DNA from 4 places in the Sphingomonas sp. BK036 genome. Region 1 is predicted to be linked to each of the others. Evidence: predicted binding sites of a transcription regulator. Region 1 holds the regulator's gene; each other region holds the start of a gene.
What was found. Region 1 encodes LexA, which represses DNA repair genes until DNA is damaged. Its sites were predicted from a motif close to GTTCCNCNCTTGTTCT; they were not measured.

Region 1 (5,764 bases):
CGCCGCCGCTGCCTTGATGGTCGCCGGCACCATCCCCACCCTTGAGGACGGCGTCGCGAAAGCCGCCACCGCCCTCGACACCGGCAGCGCCGACGCGCTGCTCGCCCGCTGGATCGCCTACTGACATGACCATGCTCGACCGTATCCTCGAGACCAAGCGCGCCGAAGTCGCCGCACGCAAGGCCACCACCTCGCTCGCCGATATCGACGCCGGGATCGCGCGCATGTCGAAACCACGCGGCTTCCGCGCCGCGCTTGATGCGAAGCCCGGCTATGCGCTGGTCGCCGAGGTCAAGAAGGCGAGCCCCTCGAAGGGCCTGATCCGCGCCGACTTCGATCCGGTCGCGCACGCCCGCGCCTATGAAGCCGGCGGTGCCGCGTGCCTGTCGGTGCTGACCGACGAAAAATGGTTCCAGGGCGCCGACGCCTACCTGACCGCCGCGCGCGACGCCGTCTCCATCCCCGTCCTGCGCAAGGACTTCATGGTCGACCCATGGCAGTCGACGGAAGCGCGCGCGATCGGCGCCGACTGCATCCTCATCATCGTCGCCGCGCTCGACGACGTGCAGATGGCGGAGATCGAGGCGTCCGCGCTCGAATGCGGCATGGACGTCCTCGTCGAGGTCCATGACGCGCACGAAATGGAGCGCGCGCTCATGCTCGAGTCGCGGCTGATCGGCGTCAACAATCGCGACCTGCGCGACTTCACCGTCGACTTCAACCGCACCTACGAGCTGGTCAGCCGCGCGCCCAAGGAATGCACCTTCGTTGCCGAAAGCGGCCTCACCACGCGCGCAGAGCTCGACGCGATGGCCGAGCACGACATCCGCTGCTTCCTGATCGGCGAAGCGCTCATGCGCCAGGACGATGTCGAGGCCGCGACGCGGGCGCTGGTAGGATGACCGGCCTCACGCACATCGACGAAGCCGGCGCGGCACGGATGGTCGACGTCGGCGGCAAGGCGGTCACCGCGCGCGAAGCCGTCGCCTCGGGCCGGATCACCATGTCCGCCGAAGCCGCCGCCGCGATCGGCGCGGGCACGGCCAAGAAGGGCGACGTCCTCGCGGTCGCGCGCGTCGCCGGGATCATGGCGGCCAAGCGCACCAGCGACCTGATCCCGCTCTGTCACCCGCTCCCGCTGACCAAGGTCGAGATCGACCTGACCGTCGACGCAACCGGCGTCACCGCCACCGCCACCGCCTCGACCGAAGGCAAGACCGGTGTTGAAATGGAAGCGCTCACCGCCGCGACGGTCACGCTGTTGACGATCTACGACATGGCCAAAGCGATCGACAAGACGATGGTCCTCTCCGACATCCGCGTCCGCGCCAAATCAGGCGGCAAATCCGGCAACTGGACCGCCTGACAACCCCCTCTCCCCAAAGGGGAGAGGGAAAGACGCCAAAGGCGTCGAGGGTGAGGGCACGCCAAGCGCAGTGACCTCAATCACCCATAGCCCATTCGTGATCCTCGACGATCGTCGACTCCACCGGCCGCCCCGCCGCATCGAGCGAAGGGTCGTACCGAAACCGCTGCTCGATCAGCCGACACGTCAGGTCATCGAGTTCCCGGCTCCCGCTGGACCCGGTCACCCGACACCGCGTCACGCGACCATCGATCCCGACCACATACCGCACCGACACCCGCCCCCGGATCCCCGTCTCCGCCGCCTCGCGCGGATAGTCGGAGTCCTTTAGCCGCCCCTTGCGCCACTGCGGCGGCGTCTCCTCGCCACCTCCACCGTCGCCATCGCCAGACCCACCGCTCCCGGTGCCATTGCCGATCCCCCCGCTCCCGGTCCCCGGCCCACGCACGTCCGAAGCCCCGGCCGTCGCCTGCGCGCCCAGCCCGGCCTTCTCCGCCACCACCACCGGCGGCGGCACCACGATCGGCACGACCGGCGGCGGCGCCACGAGTTCGGTCGCCTTAGACTTGAGATTGGGCGGCGATGCAGCCCCCTCTGGCTTGCGGCTCGGCGACGGCCGCGGCTTGACCTTTTCGACCGGCGGCGGCGGCGGTGGCGGCGCCACCCCAAACACCTTCAACGCCTCCCCGACCGCCGCCGGCATCGGCACGACCAGCCCGTTGAGGAGCGCATAGCCAAGCATCCCCGGCAACACGACCGCCCCGATCGCTGCGCCGATCCTGTCTCTCGTCCGTGGCTGCGTTGCACTCATCCTATTGATCTGGTGCGTCATTGCGCACCAGAAAAGCCCCTCACCGCATGAACGCAAGCTGGCCAACGCCCCCACTACCTCCACCCCGGCGAAGGCCGGGGCCCAATTGGGAAGGCCCAAATACTAACGAGCGCCCTCCGCCCCACCCTGTTTCCCCGCGAAGGCGGGGACCCAGACTGGGCTCCCGCCTTCGCGGGAGAACAAGGAAGCAGGAGCTGACCTCGAATAGACCGGAACACCCCCCCACCCCAACAACACCTGTCCTACACACCAAACCGATGGCACAGCACGGAACATACCGCCCCACCCCCGCGCTTCCCCTACGACACCGCCCCAAACGGCGACCCGCCAAACACCTCCCAGCGTCTATACTTCCTATACTTCACTTTTCAGAACCGCCCGAAAACAGAGACTTACGCATGACCCTAGTCCCCGTCGCCGAAGCTCAGACCCGCCTCTTCGCCATGGCCCCCCGCGTCGGTCATGAGACCGTTCCCCTGCGCGACGCCGCCGGCCGCTGGGCCGCCGAGGATATCCTCGCCCGCCGCACCCAACCCGCCGCCGACCTGTCGGCAATGGACGGCTACGCGATCCGTTTCGTCGACCTCCCCGGCCCTTGGTCGGTCATCGGCGAAAGCGCCGCCGGCCGGCCCTTCACCGGCGCGGTCGGCGCAGGTGAGGCCACCCGCATCTTCACCGGCGCCGCAATCCCCGAGGGCGCCGACACCGTCATGGTCCAGGAAGAAGCCGAGCGCGACGGCGCCACGCTGATCCTCGCCGGCGAAGGTCCGCCGACGCTGGGCCGCAACACCCGCCGCAAGGGGCTCGACTTCTCGACCGGGACGCGTCTGATCGCGGCCGGCCAGCGTCTCAGCCCCGCGCGCATCGCCGTCGCCGCGACCGGCGGCCATGGCAGCCTCACCGTCAACCGCCGAGTCCGCGTCGCGGTTGCCGCCACCGGTGACGAACTCGTCCCGCCGGGCTCGACCACCGATGGCGTCGCGCTCCCCGAATCGAACGGCATCATGCTCGCCGCGATGCTCGCCGACATGCCGGTCGACGTCATCGACCTCGGCATCCTCCCCGACAATCTCGACGTCCTGCGCGACGCTTTCGCAAGCGTCGAGGCCGACCTGCTCGTCACCACCGGTGGCGCTTCGGTCGGCGACCACGACCTCGTCCGCCCGGCGATCGAGGCGGCGGGCGGAACGATTGATTTCTGGCGGATCGCGCTGCGCCCCGGCAAGCCGATGATGGCCGGCAGGATCTGCGACATGATGGTGCTCGGGCTTCCCGGCAATCCGGTCTCCGCATTCGTCACCGCGATCCTGTTCGTCAAACCCGTCGTCGCGCACATGGCGGGCGCAAGCGATCCGCTACCGCAGGCGACGCATGCGCTGCTCGGCGAAGACCTGCCCGCGAACAACGCGCGGACCGATTATCTCCGCGCCGAACTGCGTGACGGCAAGGCCTATGCCTCGACGATGCAGGACAGCTCGATGCTCCTGACGCTTGCCCGCTCGACCTGCCTGATAGTACGTCCCGGCAGCGCACCGGTGGCAAACACAGGCGAATCGGCGGAAATCCTCGTCATTGCGTAATGGCGGCGCTTGACGTCACCATTTATGTTCCATAGAAGTTCCTCGTCTGTTCCGGACGGAGAACCGCCATGCTCACGCGCAAGCAGCACGAACTCGTCTGCTTCATCAACGATCGCCTCAACGATACCGGTGTGTCACCGTCGTTCGAGGAAATGAAGGACGCGCTCGACCTGAAATCCAAGTCGGGCGTCCACCGTCTGATCAGCGCGCTCGAGGAGCGCAACTTCATCCGCCGCCTGCCGAACCGCGCGCGCGCGCTCGAAGTGCTGCGGATGCCGGAACGTCCGGAAAAGCCCGAGAAGAAGGTCGCGGCGAAGTCGTCGAACGTGAAGGCGGCGCCTGCTGCCGCCACGCCACAGCCCGCCAACGACGTCATCGAGATCCCGCTTCACGGTCGCATCGCCGCCGGTGTCCCGATCGAGGCGTTCGAAGGCAGCACGATGCTCGCCGTCCCCGCCGCGTTGCTGGGCACCGGCGAGCATTACGCGCTCGAGGTGTCGGGCGATTCGATGGTCGAGGCAGGTATCCTCGACGGCGACTATGCGCTCATCCGCCGCACCGATATCGCCCGCGATGGCGAGATCGTCGTGGCGTTGATCGAGGACAGCGAAGCCACGCTCAAGTTCTTCCGCCGCGAAGGCGCCATGGTCCGCCTCGACCCGGCCAACCGCGCCTACGACCCCCAGCGCTATGCGCCGGCGCAAGTCCGCGTCCAGGGCAAGCTGTCGGGCATCCTCCGCCGCTACGACTGAAACCGACGCGCCACCGGGGTGAAGCGCCGGGCCTGCCCAGGTCCGGCGCCTAGCGTCGGCGGATCGCGCCACGGATGACGGTCACCCGGCGACAGGATGGTCTCCACCCGGCCAGATCCCAACGTCACCGCCACCCCCCCGGTCCGCCGCAGGATATTTCGGTCGAGCCGCAACCATCGCGGCGTGCAGCGCCTCGGCAGGTTCCGCTCGCTGACGACGATATCGGCGATCCGGCACGCGGCGAGCAGCTGGTCGATCGGCACCATATACGCACTCCGCGTCGCAAGAACCCGCCACGTCCGCCCGCCCCCGGCGATATCGGTCACGCAAAGATCCCGGCTGCACCGCGCGTCGGGCTGGTCGGCCAGGAACAACGGTTCGCCGTCGACCCCGCCATTTTCCGCCAGCGTGGCGCGCGTATAGTCCCCCGCCCGGTCCCGCAGCATCGCCAGTCCCGCCGCCGTCCGCACCGCGACATGCCGCCCGTCTCCCGTCACCAGAATGTCCGGCGGCGGTGTCGTCAGCGCCCAGATCGCCCCCACCGCCAACGGCACGCCGCCTAGCCGCCGCCACCGCGTCCGCCACAGCGCAATCCAGATCCCACCAACGACCATCAACGCAAACGTCGCAACTGGCATCGCCGGCAAGGCCCGCACCGACCCCGGCGCATCGGCCACGCGGTGCGCAAGCCACAACAGCGCATCGAGCGACGTCTGCACCATCCACCAGACCGGTGCGCCCATCCCCCCGGCATCGAGCAGCAACGCCAGCGCCTCGAGCGGCATGACGACGAACGTCGTCAGCGGGATCGCCACGATGTTGGCGAACGCACCGTACAAACCCGATTTGTGAAAATGAAAGACCGCGATCGGCATCAGCGCGACCTCCACCAACAGCCCGGTCAGCAGCAGCGACGCCACCCCGCGCCCCAGCTTCCGGACGCGCCCCTCGTCATGCGCGCCGAAAAAGGTCCGGATCGCCGGATGTTCGTGAAACGCCATGATCGCCGTGATCGCAGCAAACGAAAGCTGGAAACTCGGCCCAGCCGCGGATTCGGGCAGCACGAGCATGACGCACATCGCGCCCGTCGCCACGAGCCGCAACGTCATCGCCTCCCGCCCCATCGCCAACGCCACCAACACCAGCAGCGCGGCGACGCACGAGCGGATCGTCGGCACCTGACTTCCGGTCAGCAAGGTATAGCCGATCGCCGCCGCCGCCCCCGCCAGCGCCG
Region 2 (5,764 bases), on a different contig from region 1:
ACGCAGCATCGTTGGTGCCGCCAGCCTATTACCGTCTCAGAGTCTCCAGCACTAATAATCTATCGGCGCGGTCAGCCGGTATGCTATACACGCCAGACCCGCATTGCCGTCACTCCGTGATGCTTGGCCGATCCCCGGGCTTGAGCGCAAGCGCCTGACGAAGCGCCGCCACCTCGGCATTTAGCGATGCGAGCCGGTCCGGCGTCATTCCCGATCGCTCGACGATCAGCGGGCCGAGGCACCCCGTCTCGGCCCAGCACGCCCTTCCCGCATCGGTCAGGCGGACCCGGACCTCGCGTTCGTCGGCCGGGTTGCGGATCCGTGTGACAAGTCCTGCGGCCTCGAGGCGTTTTGCAAGCGGCGTGATGGTGCTCGGCTCGAGCGCGAGCCGCTCGGCGATCGCGCCGATCGAACGACCATCTTCCGCTTCGTTGAGCGTCTGCAGGACCAAGAACTGCGGGTAGGTGATGCCAAGCCGGTCGAGAACGGGCTTGTACGCGCGGTTGATCGCGATCGTCGCAGCGTAGAGTGAAAAGCAAAGCTGGTCGTCGAGTGGAAGTGGGACGGACACGAGACGGGCTCCTTCTAGACCAGCTGCCTACCACGCAAATGATTATCGCGCAAAATGATACTGGACAGCGCGGTCGGCCGCGCCTAAATGATTATCGCGATAAGCAATTGGAGACCCGGAATGTCGATCGACGTAAAATACACCACCGAAGCCACCGCAACCGGAGGCCGTGACGGTCACGCGCGGTCGCAGGACGGCCGGTTCGACGTTGCCCTGTCGACGCCAAAGGAACTGGGCGGCGCAGGCGGTGATGGCAGCAATCCCGAGCAGTTGTTCGCGGCGGGCTATTCCGCGTGCTTCATCGGTGCGCTGAAGGTCGCCGGCCAGCAGTTGAAGATGAAGCTGCCTGCAGACGTCGCGGTCACGGCCAAGGTCGGCATCGGCCCGCGCTCGGAGGGCGGCTTTGGCATCACGACGGATCTGACGGTATCGCTGCCGGGCCTCGAGCGTGACGAGGCGCAGAAGCTTGTCGATGCGGCTCACCAGATCTGCCCCTATTCGAACGCCACGCGGGGCAATGTCGATGTGGGTCTGACGCTCGCCTGAGGCCTTTAACACGATGTCGGTGCAGGACATGGCGCTTCAGCGCTGTGTGCTGCACCGCTTTACGATCTGTAATCCGTTCTGATGAGGCATCGTCTTGCAGACTGCGTACGCTTCCCGGTGTGCGACAGTCCCCGCCAGCGGCGCTGCGGGCGGCCCTGAAAAGCAACCTAGGATACGGCTTGCGCGGTTTCTGTCTTCATCTTGATCGAGAGCAATGAAGTAGTCCGATCGGGCCGGACATTACAGCGATGCATCCGCGTTCACGATCGCCAACACAGGCTTCGTGGAGAGAATGACATGGCCATTAAATTCGCCGGAACGATGAACGCAATCAATCGCGGACTGGATGCGACCAAGCCGACCAAGGGAGCCGACATGGTCGAGGATTGGGAAGCAGCGCTGGCCGATAGCGACGTTTCGGGCGCGAAGGGTATCCTGCGCGACCTCGGATCGCTGCGCAAGCAGCTCGAAAAGGACACGCCCGACGCGGACCGCGTCCATGCGCTTCTGCACCGACTGGGCACCGCGACGACGAAGATCGCCGAGAAGGCCGATTCGTCGCAGGAGAAGTTGAAGGCGCTTGGACAGGCGCTGACCGAAGCCGGCGAAGATACGCCGGACGAAGAGGAAGACACCGAAGCTGCTGCAAGCCCGAAGCGCGCGCGCAAGAAGGCCTGATTCCTGGGGCCGGCCGGACGGCCGGCCCTACCATTTTCCAGAACGGATCGTCTGGCATCGTGGCGGACGCATCCTTAGGCTGACCCGGTCGTCCCGATCAGTCCCAAGGATTTTGCCATGCGTTTGACCTTAGCCATTGTGGCAACACTGCTGGCCAGTTCGGCGCTCGCGCAAACAACGTTGGTCGAGACGCACGTCGCACTCGACAGCGGCAAGCTACGCGGGCGCGCTACCGACGGCATCATCGCATTCAAGGGTATCCCGTTCGCCGCGCCGCCCGTCGGGCCGCTTCGCTGGCGTGCGCCCCAGCCCGTCGCACGCTGGACGGGCGAACGCGACGCGAGCCGCTACGCCAATGATTGCATGCAAAAGCCTTTCCCGAGCGATGCCGCGCCGCTTGGCACGCCGCCGGCCGAGGATTGCCTCTACGCCAATGTGTGGAAGCCCGTCGGTGCCTCGTCCAAATTGCCGGTGATGGTGTGGATCTACGGTGGAGGCTTCGTCAATGGCGGGTCATCGCCGCCGACATATTCGGGCAGCGCGCTCGCCAAGTCGGGCATCCTGGTCGTCAGCTTCAACTACCGCCTCGGCCGGTTCGGCACGTTCGCGCATCCGCGATTGACCCGCGAGGATCCGGATCGGGGGTTGCTCGCCAACTACGGCTATATGGATCAGCTCGCGGCGCTGAAATGGGTACAGCATAATATCGCCGCGTTCGGTGGTGACCCTGCGAATGTGACCATCATCGGCGAGAGCGCGGGCGGCATGTCGGTCCACACGCTGCTGACGTCACCAATGGCCCGCGGGACGTTCAATAAGGCGGTGGTGATGTCAGGCGGCCCCGGGACCGGGCCTGCCAGCACGATCGAGTCTGCCGAGGCGGTCGGCGTTGCGTTCGCGCAGTCGAAGGGGATCGCGCCCGACGATCCGCAGGCGCTCGCAAAGCTTCGGCGGCTTTCGGCGGATCAAGTGACCGACGGGCTGAACCTGGCGGCGATGTTCACCCCCGGCTCGGGACCGCAAACCTACAGCAAGCCCGTCGTCGACGGCCGCATCGCGGTCGATCCGGTCGCGGCGTATGAAGCGGGAAACTTTGCTAGGGTTCCGGTAATGATCGGCGCGACCAGCGACGATATCGGCGGTCCGCAAGGCTATATGATCGAGGGCGCGCGCGACACCGCGGCGTTGCTCGCCGCGAAAGGCGTGCCGATTTATTATTACCGGTTCTCCTATGTCGCGACATCGGCACGGACCGACAAGACCGCTGGTGCATCGCATGCATCCGACATTCCGTTCTTCTTCGATACCGCCGCGATCAAATATGGCACGAATACCAGTGCGGCCGACCGGGCGGCGGGCCGGACCGCGAGCAGCTACCTAGTCAATTTCGTGAAGCGCGGCGATCCGAACGGGGCGGGCCTACCACATTGGCCAGCAACGAGCGCACGCGCGCCGAAAATGCTCGAGCTCGACTCGAGCGGTGGCGCGGCACTGGTCGAGGACAAGCGTTAGAACCCGCGCCGTCCCTGCTGCGCCGCGGGCGCTGTCCTATGCGAGGGCGGACCCGCCACGCGCCGCGTGGATCAGGTCGACGAGCTGCTTGTTGATCGACGCGCCGTGCAGATGAAGATGCACTGCGTCATAGCCCTCTCGCCGCAACCGCTGACGCAGCGCATTGACCGACTCGCATTCGCCCGACCGTGCCAGTTCGAATGCCCGCTCCACCGTGGTAATTTGTCCCGTCATCCCGCCGCCCTAAGCGATATCCCGGCAGGTCGCGAGCGCTCATTCGTCCGGCACGCAAGTCTTTATAATGGCTGACAAGTTTAATAAACCTAGATCAAGATTTCTGCTCTGTTACGGTGTGCGTCCCATTGTTTTGTTCTATCTTTGTTCGCGTCGCTGGCGTATTGTTGATCGATGACAACGGGTCGACCAGTTCGCGGCGCAACACGCAACGACGAGAGCCGGCGTTTCAACCTGCCGCAGACCGAGCCGGACGGCGACTGGCTCGACATGTGCGAGGGGATCGACGGGATCGCACCGAAGCTTCGCACTACGGTGACGGTCGAGACCCCGCGGACGATCATCAGCCGCAACGCCTCGCCCGACGTCCCGTTCGATCGCTCGATTAATCCGTATCGCGGCTGCGAACATGGCTGCATCTATTGTTTCGCGCGCCCGAGCCATGCGTTTCACGACCTCTCGCCGGGACTTGATTTCGAAAGCAGGCTGTTCGCCAAACCGTCCGCCGCTACGCTGTTGCGCGCGGAGCTGGGCAAGCCCGGTTATGTCGCCGCGCCAATGGCGCTGGGGACGAACACCGATCCCTATCAGCCGATCGAGAGCGACTGGCGGATCACGCGCGGCATCATCGAGGTGTTGGCAGAGACCGATCATCCGTTGACGATCACGACCAAATCCGACCGAGTCGTGCGCGACCTGGACCTGCTGGCACCGATGGCGGCGAAGCGGCTGGCGGCGGTGGCGATGTCGATCACCTCGCTCGATCCGAAGATCGCGTCGACAGTCGAACCGCGTGCGCCGCATCCCGAGCGGCGACTGGCGGCGGTGCGCAAACTCGCCGATGCGGGGGTGCCGGTCTATGTGTCGATCTCCCCCGTGATCCCGGCGATCACCGATCACGAGATCGAAACTCTCATCGCGCGCGCCGCCGAAGCGGGTGCGACCCGCGCGTTCTTCATCCCCGTGCGCCTGCCGCACGAAGTGGCCCCCTTGTTCCGCGCATGGCTCGACGAGCATTTCCCCGATCGCGCGGGGAAGGTAATGACGACGATCGCGTCGTTGCGCGGCGGCAAGGACAACGACCCGAACTTTTTCACGCGGATGAAGGGACAAGGGCCTTGGGCAGACCTGCTGACGACGCGATTTCGGATCGCCTGCGCCAAACATCGCCTGAACCAGGAGCGCATCGCGCTGCGGAGCGACCTGTTCCGCGCGCCGAAGGGGCCGCAGGGGGAGCTGTTCTGAGGGCGCGGGCGTGACGGGCTGACGATCGACCGAACGGTGCGGGTACCGATCAACCATCCTCCCCCGCCAGGGGAGGATGAGGATAGCCCGGCGTCGATCGCGATACGCTAGCCCGGATCGCGATCGATCAGTAGGCGCGGCCGATCAGGATGCGCTCAACCGCAGGCTCGCCGGTGAAGATGCACGCGCCGTTATCGCAGCCGGTCTGGCCCATCGGCGCGTTGCGGATCGTGAGCTTGAGCGCCTTCAGGCGGGTGACGACCGTCTCCAGCGCGGGACCGGTGGGCTTGGACCAGCGGACGTCGACCCAGCCGGGGTTCTTGATGCCGTCCGCGAAGTGCGATTCGAGCGCGGCGAAATCGTCGACGGGGACGATGTTGGCCTTGAGACGGTTCACCGATTCGACATGGAGCGTCGCCTGCACGTCGTGCAGCATACCCGACACCTCGCCGACGAAATCGGCACGCGCGACCACGTTGCTGTCGAGCTTGCCGTCCTCACGATACAGACGATCGCGGCGAATGACCGAGACATTGCCGCCAGCGACGTCGCGCCCGCCGACCTCGATGATGATCGGCGCGCCCTTCTTGACCCAGCCCCAGCGCTTTGTCGCGGCCTTGGCGGGTTTGAGGTCGAGTAGCGCGCGGACCGGCTCGCCGAGCGCGGACTGCTTCGCCAGTTCGGCCTGGAGCGCCTTGCAATAGTCGATGATTGCCGCGTCCTCGGGCACGTCGCGCAGCATCGGCACGATCAACACCTGCCACGGCGCAATCATCGGTGGCACGCGCAGGCCGTCATCGTCGCCGTGGACCATGATGACGCCGCCGATCATCCGTGTCGACACGCCCCAGCTCGTCGTGTTGCACAGCTCAAACTCGCCGCCCGCATTCTGGAAGCGGATGTTCTGTGCATGCGCGAAGTTGGTGCCGAGGAAGTGCGAGGTGCCGGCTTGCAAGGCCTTGCCGTCCTGCATCATCG
Region 3 (5,764 bases), on a different contig from region 1:
CAGTATAACCTCGCGGCACTCTGCCAGCGCTGCCACAGGGTTCATGACGCGACCGAGCATCGTCGCCGGCGCTGGTCCAATGCTTTCAGGCGCCGTGCGCGCGGTGACCTGTTTGCCGGCGACTATCCGAGGGGAGGGGGAGGTCAGCCGGCACGAACACGCGGCACCTCGGAAAGCTGGGTCGTGTAGTTGGGTGACTTCATTTCGCTGCGTGCCTTCCACTCGCGTCGGAATCCCTGTGACGCCGGCACAGCGGCGAACTTGCCGATCCGACCATTGATCTCGTCCAAGGCCCCCATAACGCGCTCGCGCCGCTCGGTGTCGCCTTCGAACAGCGTCCGCGGGCGAAGTTCTGCTGCTACCAGATCGTCCAGCATGATCCCCGCCTTGGTGATGCCGTATACGTCGCGCCATGCGTGCTCGGCACCGCGGCGCGCAGCATGGATCAACTCCAGGCTATCGCTGGTCATCGGATGAAGCGTAATCGTGCGGGTCGCGCCATACTGCGGACGATCGGGCTTGTGCGATTGGGATGGAAGAAGACGGTGAGGCGCGCTGCGTTAAGGCCATGCTGGCGCAGCTTCTCGCCGGCGCGCATTGCGTATTGCGAGAGGGCGCCCATCAGCGTGCTGAAGTCGATGACCGGCGTTCCGAATGACCAAGTGACGGCCATGCCCTTTCGCTGCGGCTCGATCGTTTCGACTGCATCGGAAGGGACACCGCGCAGTTCGACAACGAGCCGCTCCACCACGACCGTCCCGATTCCACGCGCTTGTTTCATCGGCATGTCGCGCAACGCCTCGGCGGTTCTAATCCCAAGATCCGTCAGCTTGCGCGCGATCGCACAGCCGTCGTTGTTGCTTAGAACGATGACCGGTACGCCAATCAAACTCGAGTCAAACGCCCGCTCGCACGAGACGTAATAGTTGTTGCAGTCGATAAGCGCGATCGGGGTTGTCATGGCAACCGACGTGCGACCCCGTCGGGGACGCCCCAGATCTCGACATTCTCGTCGACGATGATGCGCGGATAACCGTCCGCCTCGGGAATGAGCCAGAACCGCCCCTCGATCCGCGCGAGACGTTTCAACGTGCGGTCGCCGTGGACGAGCGCAACGACGATTGCGCCGGCTCGCGGCTCCTTGGCTCGGTTGACGACGCTGAAATCGTCATGGAAAATTCCGGCACCGGTTATCGAATTACCGTCGACGCGCATGATGTAGCTCGCGGCGGGATGCTGCACGAGCCGCGCGCTGAGGTCGATCGGCTCTTCCAGATCGTTCTGGGCCGGGGACGGGAAGCCCGCCGATGTCTTGATCAGTAGGAACGCGAATTCGTGCAGCACCAGTTCGATCGGGACATGATGGAGGCGAACCGGAGACATGGCGACCATTCCATAATGGGAAGAGAGCCCTTCCTATCTCGAAATAGAACATATTGGGAACAGGTGAATCGCTGCAGTCGCGTTTAAGAGAAGGTGAAAGGCATGCAACGGCAGTCAGGCCGCCGCGTTTCCCAGCAGGGCAGGGGTCGAACGGCGCGTACGCGGGGTCAGGACGACGACGGTGTCGGGCTTCGTGATTCGACGACCCCGGCTGTCGATCCGTGGCGTCTCGGGGATCACATCCTTCAAGGTCACCGCATATTCCGGCAACCGATCGTCCGACTCGACTTCCTTCAGATGCTGCTTGAACTTTGATAGCGACGACGCCGAGCCGACCTTGGCCGACAGCATCTCGATGGGCATCTCGATCGCCTCACCCTCGCAGTGGCAGTGCGCGATCTCGTACAGGCGGCGTTCGATCGTACCGAGTCGAAAATAGTCGTGGTGGTACGAGTAGATATGACCGTCGCGCTCGATCGCGCGGTAAAGCCAGGCGCATAATCGGACCTTCACGACCCGCATTTGCTCCTCGCCATTGGGAAGCGTGATGTAATTTGCCGCGGCTTCCGCCAGCCACGAAAACCAGCCTTTGTCCTGTTGCGCCCCGGTACGGATGTTGGTCTTGATCTGCGTCCCCTGGAGCCGTTCGAGCGCGTCGGTAAAGCGCTGGTAATCGCGCTTGCCGGGGCGCGCGACGCCTGTGATGCGAAAGAAATCATGTGCAGTGAAGGTAAAATCCTGGCCGACCTCGCCTCCGCGCGAAATCTCCTGCGCCATGAGAGATGCGATGTAGAGGATGATCTCCTTGTCATACATCGTCGCGATCCCGGTCGCGCTGGGACGGATCTCGATCTTCACATTCTCCTGCTCATAGACGAGAGGCTTGTGAACGGCGACCTTCGAGAGAGCAAAGAAGGGGAAGTCCATCACGCTTCGCTCACCACGAACCTTGCCGTGGAGCGGGCTGTCGACCTCGAAGAGGTTGCCCTGTTTGATGATGACGGACTGTTTGGTGCTCATACCTACGCCCCTCCCGCACCGACTTTGTGCGCCGCTCGATCCAATACCGCTTTTTGGCCCACAGCGCAGCTATAGACCGTGACGACGTGCCCGAAAGCACGAGGATTTACCGGTCCAAGCCAGGGTGTTGCTGTCAACCGGGCCACCGACTCAGAAGGACAACGATAATCGCTCGTGCTTTCGGGCATCGCGTGATGCGAAGCAAGCTTGGTCGACGACCAGACGCTCAGTACGACGACCTGCCCGAAAGCACGAAGGATCGCGACAGGGCACGGCGTGCGATCTCGCCAACCGAACTAGGATCCCCGCCTTCCTGCATCCCGCGCATCGCCACGGTCCGGCGCTGGTCCTTGAACCCATGGAACGTTCGCCCGAGGTTGAGCTCGCCCTTCGACGCGCGCTCGCTCATGCCGCGGAGATAGGCCCCGGGGCGGCGCACCTCACCGGCCTGATATTTGTACACGGTCGCGATGACCCCGGCAGCGGCCCCTCGATCGCCCATCAAACGGCAGGCTTCGAGCCACGCGTGGCGGGTGATCGCGTTCTGCTCGACCAAGCGTTCCGCCAGATGGATGACGTCGCCCCATTGGCGAGTGTCGTACCGGAAGCCATGGCATAATTCCGGGGTGACCGCTTCGATGAAGCTGGGGTCGACACCATGCTTCGCCAGATCATCCTCGACATCGGACTGGGGAAGGGGAGACCCTGCAGCATAGGTTCTGCTACTTCTTCCCGCCGAGCTATTACCAGTAACTGCTTTAGCAGTTGGGAGTTGGTTTGTAGTTGTAGAGTGAATGCAATCTTTCGCATCCGTGGATGCAATATCATACGTTTCGTGAACCTCGTTAGCGGCCTCAAGCTGCCGCAGCGCCGCGGCTACGACGACTTCAAGCGCACGGCCGCGGCCTTCGATCTGCTCTACACAGCCTGTCAGAAGCGCGTCATCGCGCACATTGCGCATCTGCCGGGTCGCGCTAAGCGCCAGTGCCAATTCCTCGTCGGCCTTGGTGCCCGACAAGCCGTGATCGATGACGGTCTGCGCCAAGCTCGCGATACGCCGTCGGGCGGCCGACAAACGCTTCTTGAGGGCGTCGATACGCTCGTCGGCGTGTGCGCCGCGCTCGGCGATCGCTTGAAACTCCTCCATCCGCGTACCAATCGGGCTGAGCACGATGCCGTAAGCCCACTTGATGTGCCCGTCGGCACCTCGCACGCCGCCACGATGGCCGTTGGGGCTATCCCTGTGGCTGATGAGGCCGAGCCGGATCGCTCGATCGAGAATGTTCTGAACCTGTCGCACCTTGAGCCCGAGTGCACGGGCCAGCTTCTCGTTTCGCGGCCAGACGATCGGCTCCCGGCCAGGCTTCCAGTCCTCGGGTTTCGTCCATGCGAACATCACGTCGATGAGCTGGACGACACTTGGGGGAATATCGAGGTAGGAGGCGGCGCGCTTGAATGCGGCCAGCGCTTGGCCATGGCCGTAATTGTCCGGCAGTCCGCGGAATTCGACCGCCAGTCTGGCGGCTTCGGCCGCGGCACCGTCGAAACGGCGGAAGCCGGCTCCCGGCTGTTGAGCATAGGACATCGTTCGGTAACTCCCCTTTTGGAGCCCGTGCGGACACAGTTCCTCGATGCGCCGTGAGGCGCTCGATGCTTGTGATGAAGGGAAGTCTCGGCTAGGTAGTGACTGCAACCTCGCCCCTAGCGGGCACCCTTCGAAAAGCCCGGCCTTGTGCCGGGTTTTTCATGTCAGCACGGCTTCTCCCTGCATCACGTTGCACCGGCGCGGGGCTTCAGGCCCCGATCCGGCGGCTGCTGATCTTGCGTTCGGCTGCCCAACAGCAACGAATCGCGTGATCGCACGCAGGGACGATGCTTAACCATCGCAAGACCCGCGACTGCGGCCGATGCTCGTGCTTTCGGGCAGAACGATCAGAAAATGTTCGTGCTATCACGCAGATCGTCCCGGGTAAGGCGTCCGTGGTGCCGTGCATATGCGGACGCTTCGTCATCGGACTCGTGCTTTCGGGCATGCCGTCACACAAAGCACGCTCCCCCTATTGGGATACCAAAAGTCAGACGAACCGGTGGTAAACCACGATCAAACGAGCAAACTTTTGCTGCGAACTACGTCGGATACCGCCTTTCGAGGTTGCACCTGTCCATAAATAACAGTTAGACGTTATTCCTGGACAGGAGGTTGAGATGCAGCGAGCATTTCTGACGATCTGCGCAGTAGCCGGGCTGACCGGCGGCTGGTCCGCTCCGGTGCGGGCCAGCGACTGGGGCTGCGAGGTTCTGCTCTGCCTGTCCAACCCGGGGGGCGCGACCCAGTTTACGCAGTGCGTCGCACCGATCACCAAGCTCTGGTCGCAGCTCGCGATGGGGAAGTCGTTCCCGACCTGCACTGGCGGGGGTGTCTTGAAGGCAAAAGTCTACAACCAGAGTTCCCCAAGCCGACGCTTTGTCGTGATGACGTTCTCGAACGGGACGCAGAGGCGCTACTCGCTCGCCAACATCGAGACGGTCCCGTCGGGCGAGGCCAATCAACCCGGCGCCGAAGTGCGTCCATGACGATCTCGCTTCCCGCCGCCCTCGCGCTCGCCGCACAATGCGCTCCAAGCGTCGCGCCAGAGACGCTGCTGTCCGTCGCCCATACCGAGAGCAAGTTCGATCCGCTCGCGATCGGGGTAAATAGCGGCAAGAATCCCCCGCCGATGGGCACCGCGATCGACGCGGCGCAGACTGCACGGCGGTATATTGCGGCCGGGTACAGCGTCGATCTCGGGATCGCACAGATCAATAGTGCCAATCTCGGCTGGCTCGGTCTCAGCGTCGAGGATGCGTTCGACCCCTGCCGTAATCTGGCAGCGGCGGCCCGCGTCCTGTCGGCGAACTATACGGTCGCAAGTCGCCGGTACGGCGGAGTGTCCGCACTCGGCGTCGCCCTATCGATGTATAACACCGGCAACGCGCAGCGTGGGTATCGCAATGGTTATGTCGGGCGCGTCTACCGAACGGCGGCATCGCTTGTGCCGGCGATCACTGGTCGGTCCAGCATCCAACTCCCGGTGGCGGATGCTGCGGTCCCGATGGGAAACCCGCTCGCCCCGACACTGGCGCATCCCACGGGGGCCGCTCTCGCGAGGGAAGAAGTCGCAGACCCGGCGACGGGGGCAAAACCGGCACAGCCCATCCCCGCGAAATGGGACGTGTTCGCCGTGGCGCGGCGATCTTCCGTAATGATTTTCAAAGGAGTAGGACAATGAGGTTAGCACCGGTGAGAGCGTCTTGGATGACGCCCGAACGACGTGTAGCACTACGCAATCTTGGTATCCTGGCACTGCTCGTGATCGTAGTC
Region 4 (5,764 bases), on a different contig from region 1:
GGCGGGCGCGCGGACGCGCAAACTGCTCGAGGACGATCTGCGCGTCGCGGTCGCGGAAGGCGCGTTCCACCTCTGCTACCAGCCCGTCGTCAGCACGAAGACCGTCCGGATCGTCGGCTATGAGGCGCTGATCCGCTGGAACCACCCGACTCGCGGCATGGTCTCGCCCGCCGACTTCATCCCGGTCGCCGAGGAATGCGGGCTGATCGAGGCGATCGGGGAGTGGGTGTTGCGCACCGCGTGCATCGAGGCGGCGCGCTGGCCCGACGGCATCCGCGTCGCGGTCAACGTCTCGCCGATCCAGTTCGCCAACCCGGTGCTGCCCGCGATCGTCACCAGCGCGCTCGCCCAGTCGGGGATCGCCCCCCGCCGGCTCGAGCTCGAAATCACCGAGGGCGTGTTCCTCGACGAGACGCGCTCGTCCGAGCAGATGTTCAAGGCGCTCAAGGGCGTCGGCGTGCGACTGGCGCTCGACGATTTCGGCACCGGCTATTCGTCGCTCGGCTACTTGCGCAACGCGCCGTTCGACAAGATCAAGATCGACCAGTCGTTCGTGAAGGGCGCGGCCGAACCCGGCAACCGCAACGCCGCGATCATCAAGGCGATCGTGACGCTGGCCGACACGCTCGGCATGGAAACGACCGCGGAAGGCGTCGAGGTGCAGGACGAGATCGACCTGTTGCGCGATCTGGGGTGCAGCCACATCCAGGGCTATGTCTATGGCCGCCCGGTGCGCGCGGAGGAGGCGATGCGCCAGCTGGGCGTCGAGAACGGGACGGCGACCGCGAGCGGCTTCAAGGTCAGCCGTGCGCCGCGCACCAAGATGCTGCGGTCCGCGCGAATCATGATCGGCGGCGTGCGCGGCGATGTCCGCATCCGCGACATCTCGACCTCGGGAGCGATGGTCGACGGGCTCCGGATCGACGGCGATCCCTATGGCGTCGAGATGCAGATCGAGCTGCTCGAAGACCAGCTCACCCCCGCCCGCGTCCGCTGGGCGCGCGACGGCAAGGCGGGGATCGAGTTCCATGAGGCGTTCAATCTCGACCGCTTGAACCACGGCCAGACATCGCGGATCCGCCGGGCGGGATGATCGGCGACGGGCGTTCGTCCGGGCGTCGGGAGAAGGGCGAAATGGCTGGCCAAGGGGGAACCAACCGCCCCCTGTCGCCGTCTCTCTTCCATGGTAAATCGTGCACCGATCAAAGCCCTGGCCTTCGACGTATTCGGCACCGTCGTCGATTGGCGATCGGGAATCGCGCGCGACGCGGCGCCCGTCCTCGCACGGCTGGACCGCAGCGATATCGACCCGCACGTCTTCGCCGATGGCTGGCGCAAACGCTATCAGCCCGCACTCGAAGAGGTGCGTAGCGGTCGCAGGCCGTTCGTCATTCTCGACACGCTCCACCGCGAAGCGCTCGAAGACCTGCTCCGCCATCACCGCATCGATCCAGCGGCAATCGATGACGCCACGCTCGTCGACCTGACGCATGCGTGGCACCGGCTCGACCCCTGGCCCGACTCGGTCGAAGGCCTCACCCGCCTGAAAACCCGGTTCCCGATCGTGACGCTGAGCAACGGGAACATCGCACTGATGCTCGACATGGCGCGCCGCGCGGGTCTCCCCTGGGATGCGATCCTCGGTGCCGAAGTCAGCCGCGTCTACAAGCCGCTGCCCGAATCCTACCTCGCCACCGCGCGCCTATTGGCGATAGATCCGTCCGAGCTGTGCCTCGTCGCCGCGCATCATAGCGACCTCGCCGCAGCGCGCGCGGCGGGCTTGCAGACCGCCTATGTCGATCGCCCGCACGAATATGGCGGCCGCCGCGCGCCGGATGCCGACGCCGTGCAGGACTGGGACGTCTCCGTTGGCAGCTTGACCCAGCTTGCCGACGAACTGTGCCGCTGACCTGTCGAGCCGCGTCCAAAACGATGGAATCGCAAGGCGCAGGCCCGTATCGAACGGCCGTCGAGGTAAAATCCGACCCGGTGCGCGACCCGGCAGGATCTTGAGATGACTTCACAGACGGCCCAGGCCGATTTCCTGACCGGCGGCGGCGAGATGGCCGCGATGATCCGCGCGCATGACTGGTCGTCCTCGCCGCTCGGCCCGATCGCGGGTTGGTCGCAGTCGCTGCGCTCGATCGTCTCGCTGATGCTCGCGTCCGAATTTGCGATGTGCCTCGGCTGGGGGGACGAGCTCGGCTTCCTCTACAACGACCATTACGCACGCATCATGCACGACAAGCATCCCGCCGCGCTCGGCCGGCCGTTTGCGGATGTCTGGGCGGATGTCTGGAGCGATATCAGTCCACTGGTCGACAAGGCGTTGGGCGGCGAAGCGTCGTTCTTCGAGAATCTGCCGCTCCTCACCAACCGCAAGGGCTATGACGAGCAGGCTTGGTTCACCTTCTCCTATTCGCCCCTCCGCGACGAGACCGGCGCGATCGCGGGCATGTTCTGCTCGACCTATGAGAGCACCGAGCGAGTCCAGACCGAACGCGCGCTGCGCGACGAACGCGAGCGGATGGGCCAGATGTTCGCGCAGGCGCCGACCTTCATGGCGATGCTGCGCGGCGCCGAGCATCGCTTCGAACTGACCAACCCCGGCTATGACAAGCTGATCGGCCACCGCGACGTGCTCGGCCGCACCGTCGCCGAGGCACTGCCCGACGCGGTCGAACAGGGTTTTCTCGACCTGCTCGACGGGGTGTTCACCAGCGGCGTCGCGTTTACCGCAACGGGCATGCTCTATGCCGTCCAGGCCGAACCCGGCGGGCCGATCAACGATCGCTATGTCGATTTCGTCTACCAGCCGATCCGCGACGCGACGGGTGCGGTCGTCGGCGTGTTCGTCGAGGGCGCGGACGTTACCGACCGCCAGCGGCTCGAACAGGACCTGCAATCGCTCAACGCGGATCTCGAACAGCGGGTCCGCGACCGTACGCAAGAGCTGATCGAGGCGCAGGAGGCGCTGCGCCAGGCGCAGAAGATGGAGGCGGTCGGCCAGCTGACCGGCGGCATCGCGCATGATTTCAACAATCTGCTGCAAGGCATCACCGGCAGCCTCGAGATCGTCCAGCGCCGCGTCGCGCAGGGGCGGATCGACGAACTCGATCGCTTCATCACCGGCGCGACCACCGCCGCCAACCGCGCCGCGTCGCTGACCCACCGCCTGCTCGCCTTCTCGCGCCGCCAGCCGCTGGATCCGCGCCCGGTCCAGGCCAACGCGCTGATTGCCTCGCTCGAAGACCTGCTCCGCCGCACCACCGGCGAGCAGATCGCGTTCGAGACGGTGCTCGCGGACGGTCTGTGGACGACGCTGTGCGATCCCAACCAGCTCGAAAACTCGCTGCTCAACCTGGTCATCAACGCGCGCGACGCGATGCCCGATGGCGGCGTGCTGACGATCGAGACCCGCAACGCGCTGCTCGACGACCATTTCGTCGCCAGCCAGCGCGACGTCCGGCCGGGGCATTATGTCTGCATCTGCGTCTCCGACACGGGCACCGGCATGTGCGCGGACACGATCGCCAAGGCGTTCGAGCCGTTCTTCACCACCAAGCCGATCGGCCAGGGCACGGGTCTAGGCCTGTCGATGATCTACGGCTTCGCCCGCCAGTCGGAGGGCTATGCCAGGATCTACAGCGAGGTCGGCCACGGCACGACGATCAAGCTCTACCTCCCCCGCCATTATGGCGCGGCGGAACGGGGCGAGCCGCTCCCCGGCCTGACTCAGGACCATGTCACCGACGCGGGCGAGATCGTGCTGGTGGTCGAGGACGATGCGGTCGTCCGCGCGCTGATCGTCGATGTGCTCGGCGAACTCGGCTATCAGGCGGTGGAGGCGCATGACGGCCCGGCCGGGCTCGACCGCCTGCGGACGATGGAGCGGATCGACCTGCTCGTCACCGATATCGGGTTACCCGGGCTCAACGGCCGCCAAGTCGCCGATGCCGGCCGGATGATGCGTCCCGGGCTGCGCGTGTTGTTCATGACCGGCTATGCGGAAAACGCAGCGCTGGCGTCGGGCTTTCTCGAACCGGGCATGTCGATGATCACCAAGCCGTTCGCGATGGACGCGCTCGCCACGCAGATCCGCACGATCATCGAGGGGTAGCGGGTAGGAGACCCTCCCCGTCCACCCCGGCGAAGGCCGGGGCCCAAATGGAAAGGTCGCAGTAACGACGCGCACCGCTCGGTTTGCGACGTCCCCCAATTGGGCCCCGGCCTCCGCCGGGGTGGTGTGGTGGTGATATGGTCGGGATTCCTGGCAATTCCCGTTCCCCCGCGAAGGCGGGGGTCCAGGAATCACGCAGGACCACGCTCGCGGCCCCCAGATCTAGTGGCCGTCGCAACGTTGCCGTTCGCGAAGAAACATTTGCCACTTCCCAGCCCGAAATAATTTTTCGTTCCCGCTTCGTCCCCTTGCACATCGCGAACCCCGCAGAACTCCACGCGTCGCGAATATACCGGTCGGCCAGTGCTCAGCCGAACGCGACGAACCGAGCCCCGAACCACCCCCTCACCCCCTTGCGTCTCTTCGCGGTTTGGCACAATCTCTTGGGGTTGCGTTCGGGGGCGAACCCAATCGCTGGTAGAACAACCCTTGCATAGCCCTATGCGATTTGACCGTAAGCGCGCCTTCCACCGTCGCGATGGTCACTTTTTGTTCTCCCGTTTGGGCTCGTCCGATGGTAGCATGGCGACAGGCGACCGATTCGAACGAATACAGAACACTAGGAGCGGTTTCGATGGATTTCAGAAACAGCAGCCGGGATAGCGACATGACCACAGATACGATCGACCAGACCACCGAAACGCCGGCAGCCGAGGCCCCCAAGGCACCGCGCCAGGCGCAGGACAGCCATTCCGTCCGCGCGCAGATCTACCCGGTCGAGGTCGATCACAGCCGCGACGCGCTGCTGACCGAGTTCGGCAAGGACACGCTCAAGGACCGCTATCTGCTCCCGGGCGAGAGCTATCAGGACCTGTTCGTCCGCGTCGCCTCGGCCTATGCCGATGACGCCGGCCACGCGCAGCGCCTCTACGACGCGATCTCGAAGCTCTGGTTCATGCCCGCCACCCCCGTTCTGTCGAACGGCGGCACCGGCCGCGGCCTGCCGATCTCCTGCTATCTCAACTCGGTCCCCGACAGCCTCGGCGGCATCGTCGACACCTGGAACGAGAATGTCTGGCTCGCCTCGCGCGGCGGCGGCATTGGCACCTATTGGGGCAACGTCCGCGGCATCGGTGAGCCGGTCGGCCTCAACGGCAAGACCAGCGGCATCATCCCGTTCGTCCGCGTCATGGATTCGCTGACGCTCGCCATCTCGCAGGGCTCTCTGCGCCGCGGCTCGGCTGCGGTGTACCTCGACGTCTCGCACCCCGAGATCGAGGAGTTCCTCGAGATCCGCAAACCCTCGGGCGATTTCAACCGCAAGGCGCTCAACCTGCACCACGGCGTGCTGATCACCGACGACTTCATGGAAGCCGTCCGCAACGGCGAGGAATGGCACCTCCGCTCGCCGAAGGACCAGGCGATCCGCGCCACCGTCGACGCGCGCTCGCTGTTCCAGAAGCTCGTCGAGACGCGTCTACAGACCGGCGAGCCCTACATCGTCTTCGCCGATCACGTGAACAAGGCGATGCCAAAGCATCACCGCGAGCTGGGCCTCAAGGTCTCGACCTCGAACCTGTGCTCGGAAATCACGCTGCCGACCGGCAAGGATCACCTCGGCAACGAGCGGACCGCGGTCTGCTG

Region 2: the regulator LexA is predicted to act here: its motif matches at 3,677-3,692, upstream of EV283_RS02750 (PA0069 family radical SAM protein).
Region 3: the regulator LexA is predicted to act here: its motif matches at 1,429-1,444, upstream of EV283_RS16705 (S24 family peptidase).
Region 4: the regulator LexA is predicted to act here: its motif matches at 4,661-4,676, upstream of EV283_RS04325 (ribonucleoside-diphosphate reductase subunit alpha).

Annotation. Positions count from the first base shown of each region.
Region 1 covers NZ_SGXR01000004.1:628,262-634,025, reverse strand. Annotated here, with positions in the region: gene trpD (anthranilate phosphoribosyltransferase) at 1-124, shown strand, start outside; gene trpC (indole-3-glycerol phosphate synthase TrpC) at 126-902, shown strand; gene moaC (cyclic pyranopterin monophosphate synthase MoaC) at 899-1,366, shown strand; gene EV283_RS10055 (energy transducer TonB) at 1,443-2,177, opposite strand; gene EV283_RS10050 (molybdopterin molybdotransferase MoeA) at 2,597-3,778, shown strand; gene lexA (transcriptional repressor LexA) at 3,847-4,530, shown strand; gene EV283_RS10040 (ComEC/Rec2 family competence protein) at 4,521-5,764, opposite strand, start outside.
Region 2 covers NZ_SGXR01000003.1:564,335-570,098, forward strand. Annotated here, with positions in the region: gene EV283_RS02725 (MarR family transcriptional regulator) at 110-571, opposite strand; gene EV283_RS02730 (organic hydroperoxide resistance protein) at 692-1,117, shown strand; gene EV283_RS02735 (hypothetical protein) at 1,415-1,795, shown strand; gene EV283_RS02740 (carboxylesterase family protein) at 1,913-3,307, shown strand; gene EV283_RS02745 (hypothetical protein) at 3,344-3,541, opposite strand; gene EV283_RS02750 (PA0069 family radical SAM protein) at 3,716-4,786, shown strand; gene EV283_RS02755 (aminoacyl--tRNA ligase-related protein) at 4,914-5,764, opposite strand, start outside.
Region 3 covers NZ_SGXR01000007.1:183,222-188,985, forward strand. Annotated here, with positions in the region: gene EV283_RS19340 (DUF4113 domain-containing protein) at 144-470, opposite strand; gene EV283_RS19345 (hypothetical protein) at 467-961, opposite strand; gene EV283_RS16705 (S24 family peptidase) at 958-1,383, opposite strand; gene EV283_RS16710 (replication initiator protein A) at 1,498-2,403, opposite strand; gene repC (plasmid replication protein RepC) at 2,630-3,988, opposite strand; gene EV283_RS16720 (hypothetical protein) at 4,609-4,977, shown strand; gene EV283_RS16725 (lytic transglycosylase domain-containing protein) at 4,974-5,672, shown strand; gene EV283_RS16730 (TrbC/VirB2 family protein) at 5,699-5,764, shown strand, end outside.
Region 4 covers NZ_SGXR01000003.1:918,268-924,031, forward strand. Annotated here, with positions in the region: gene EV283_RS04310 (EAL domain-containing protein) at 1-1,093, shown strand, start outside; gene EV283_RS04315 (haloacid dehalogenase type II) at 1,184-1,909, shown strand; gene EV283_RS04320 (PAS domain-containing protein) at 2,015-4,120, shown strand; gene EV283_RS04325 (ribonucleoside-diphosphate reductase subunit alpha) at 4,755-5,764, shown strand, end outside.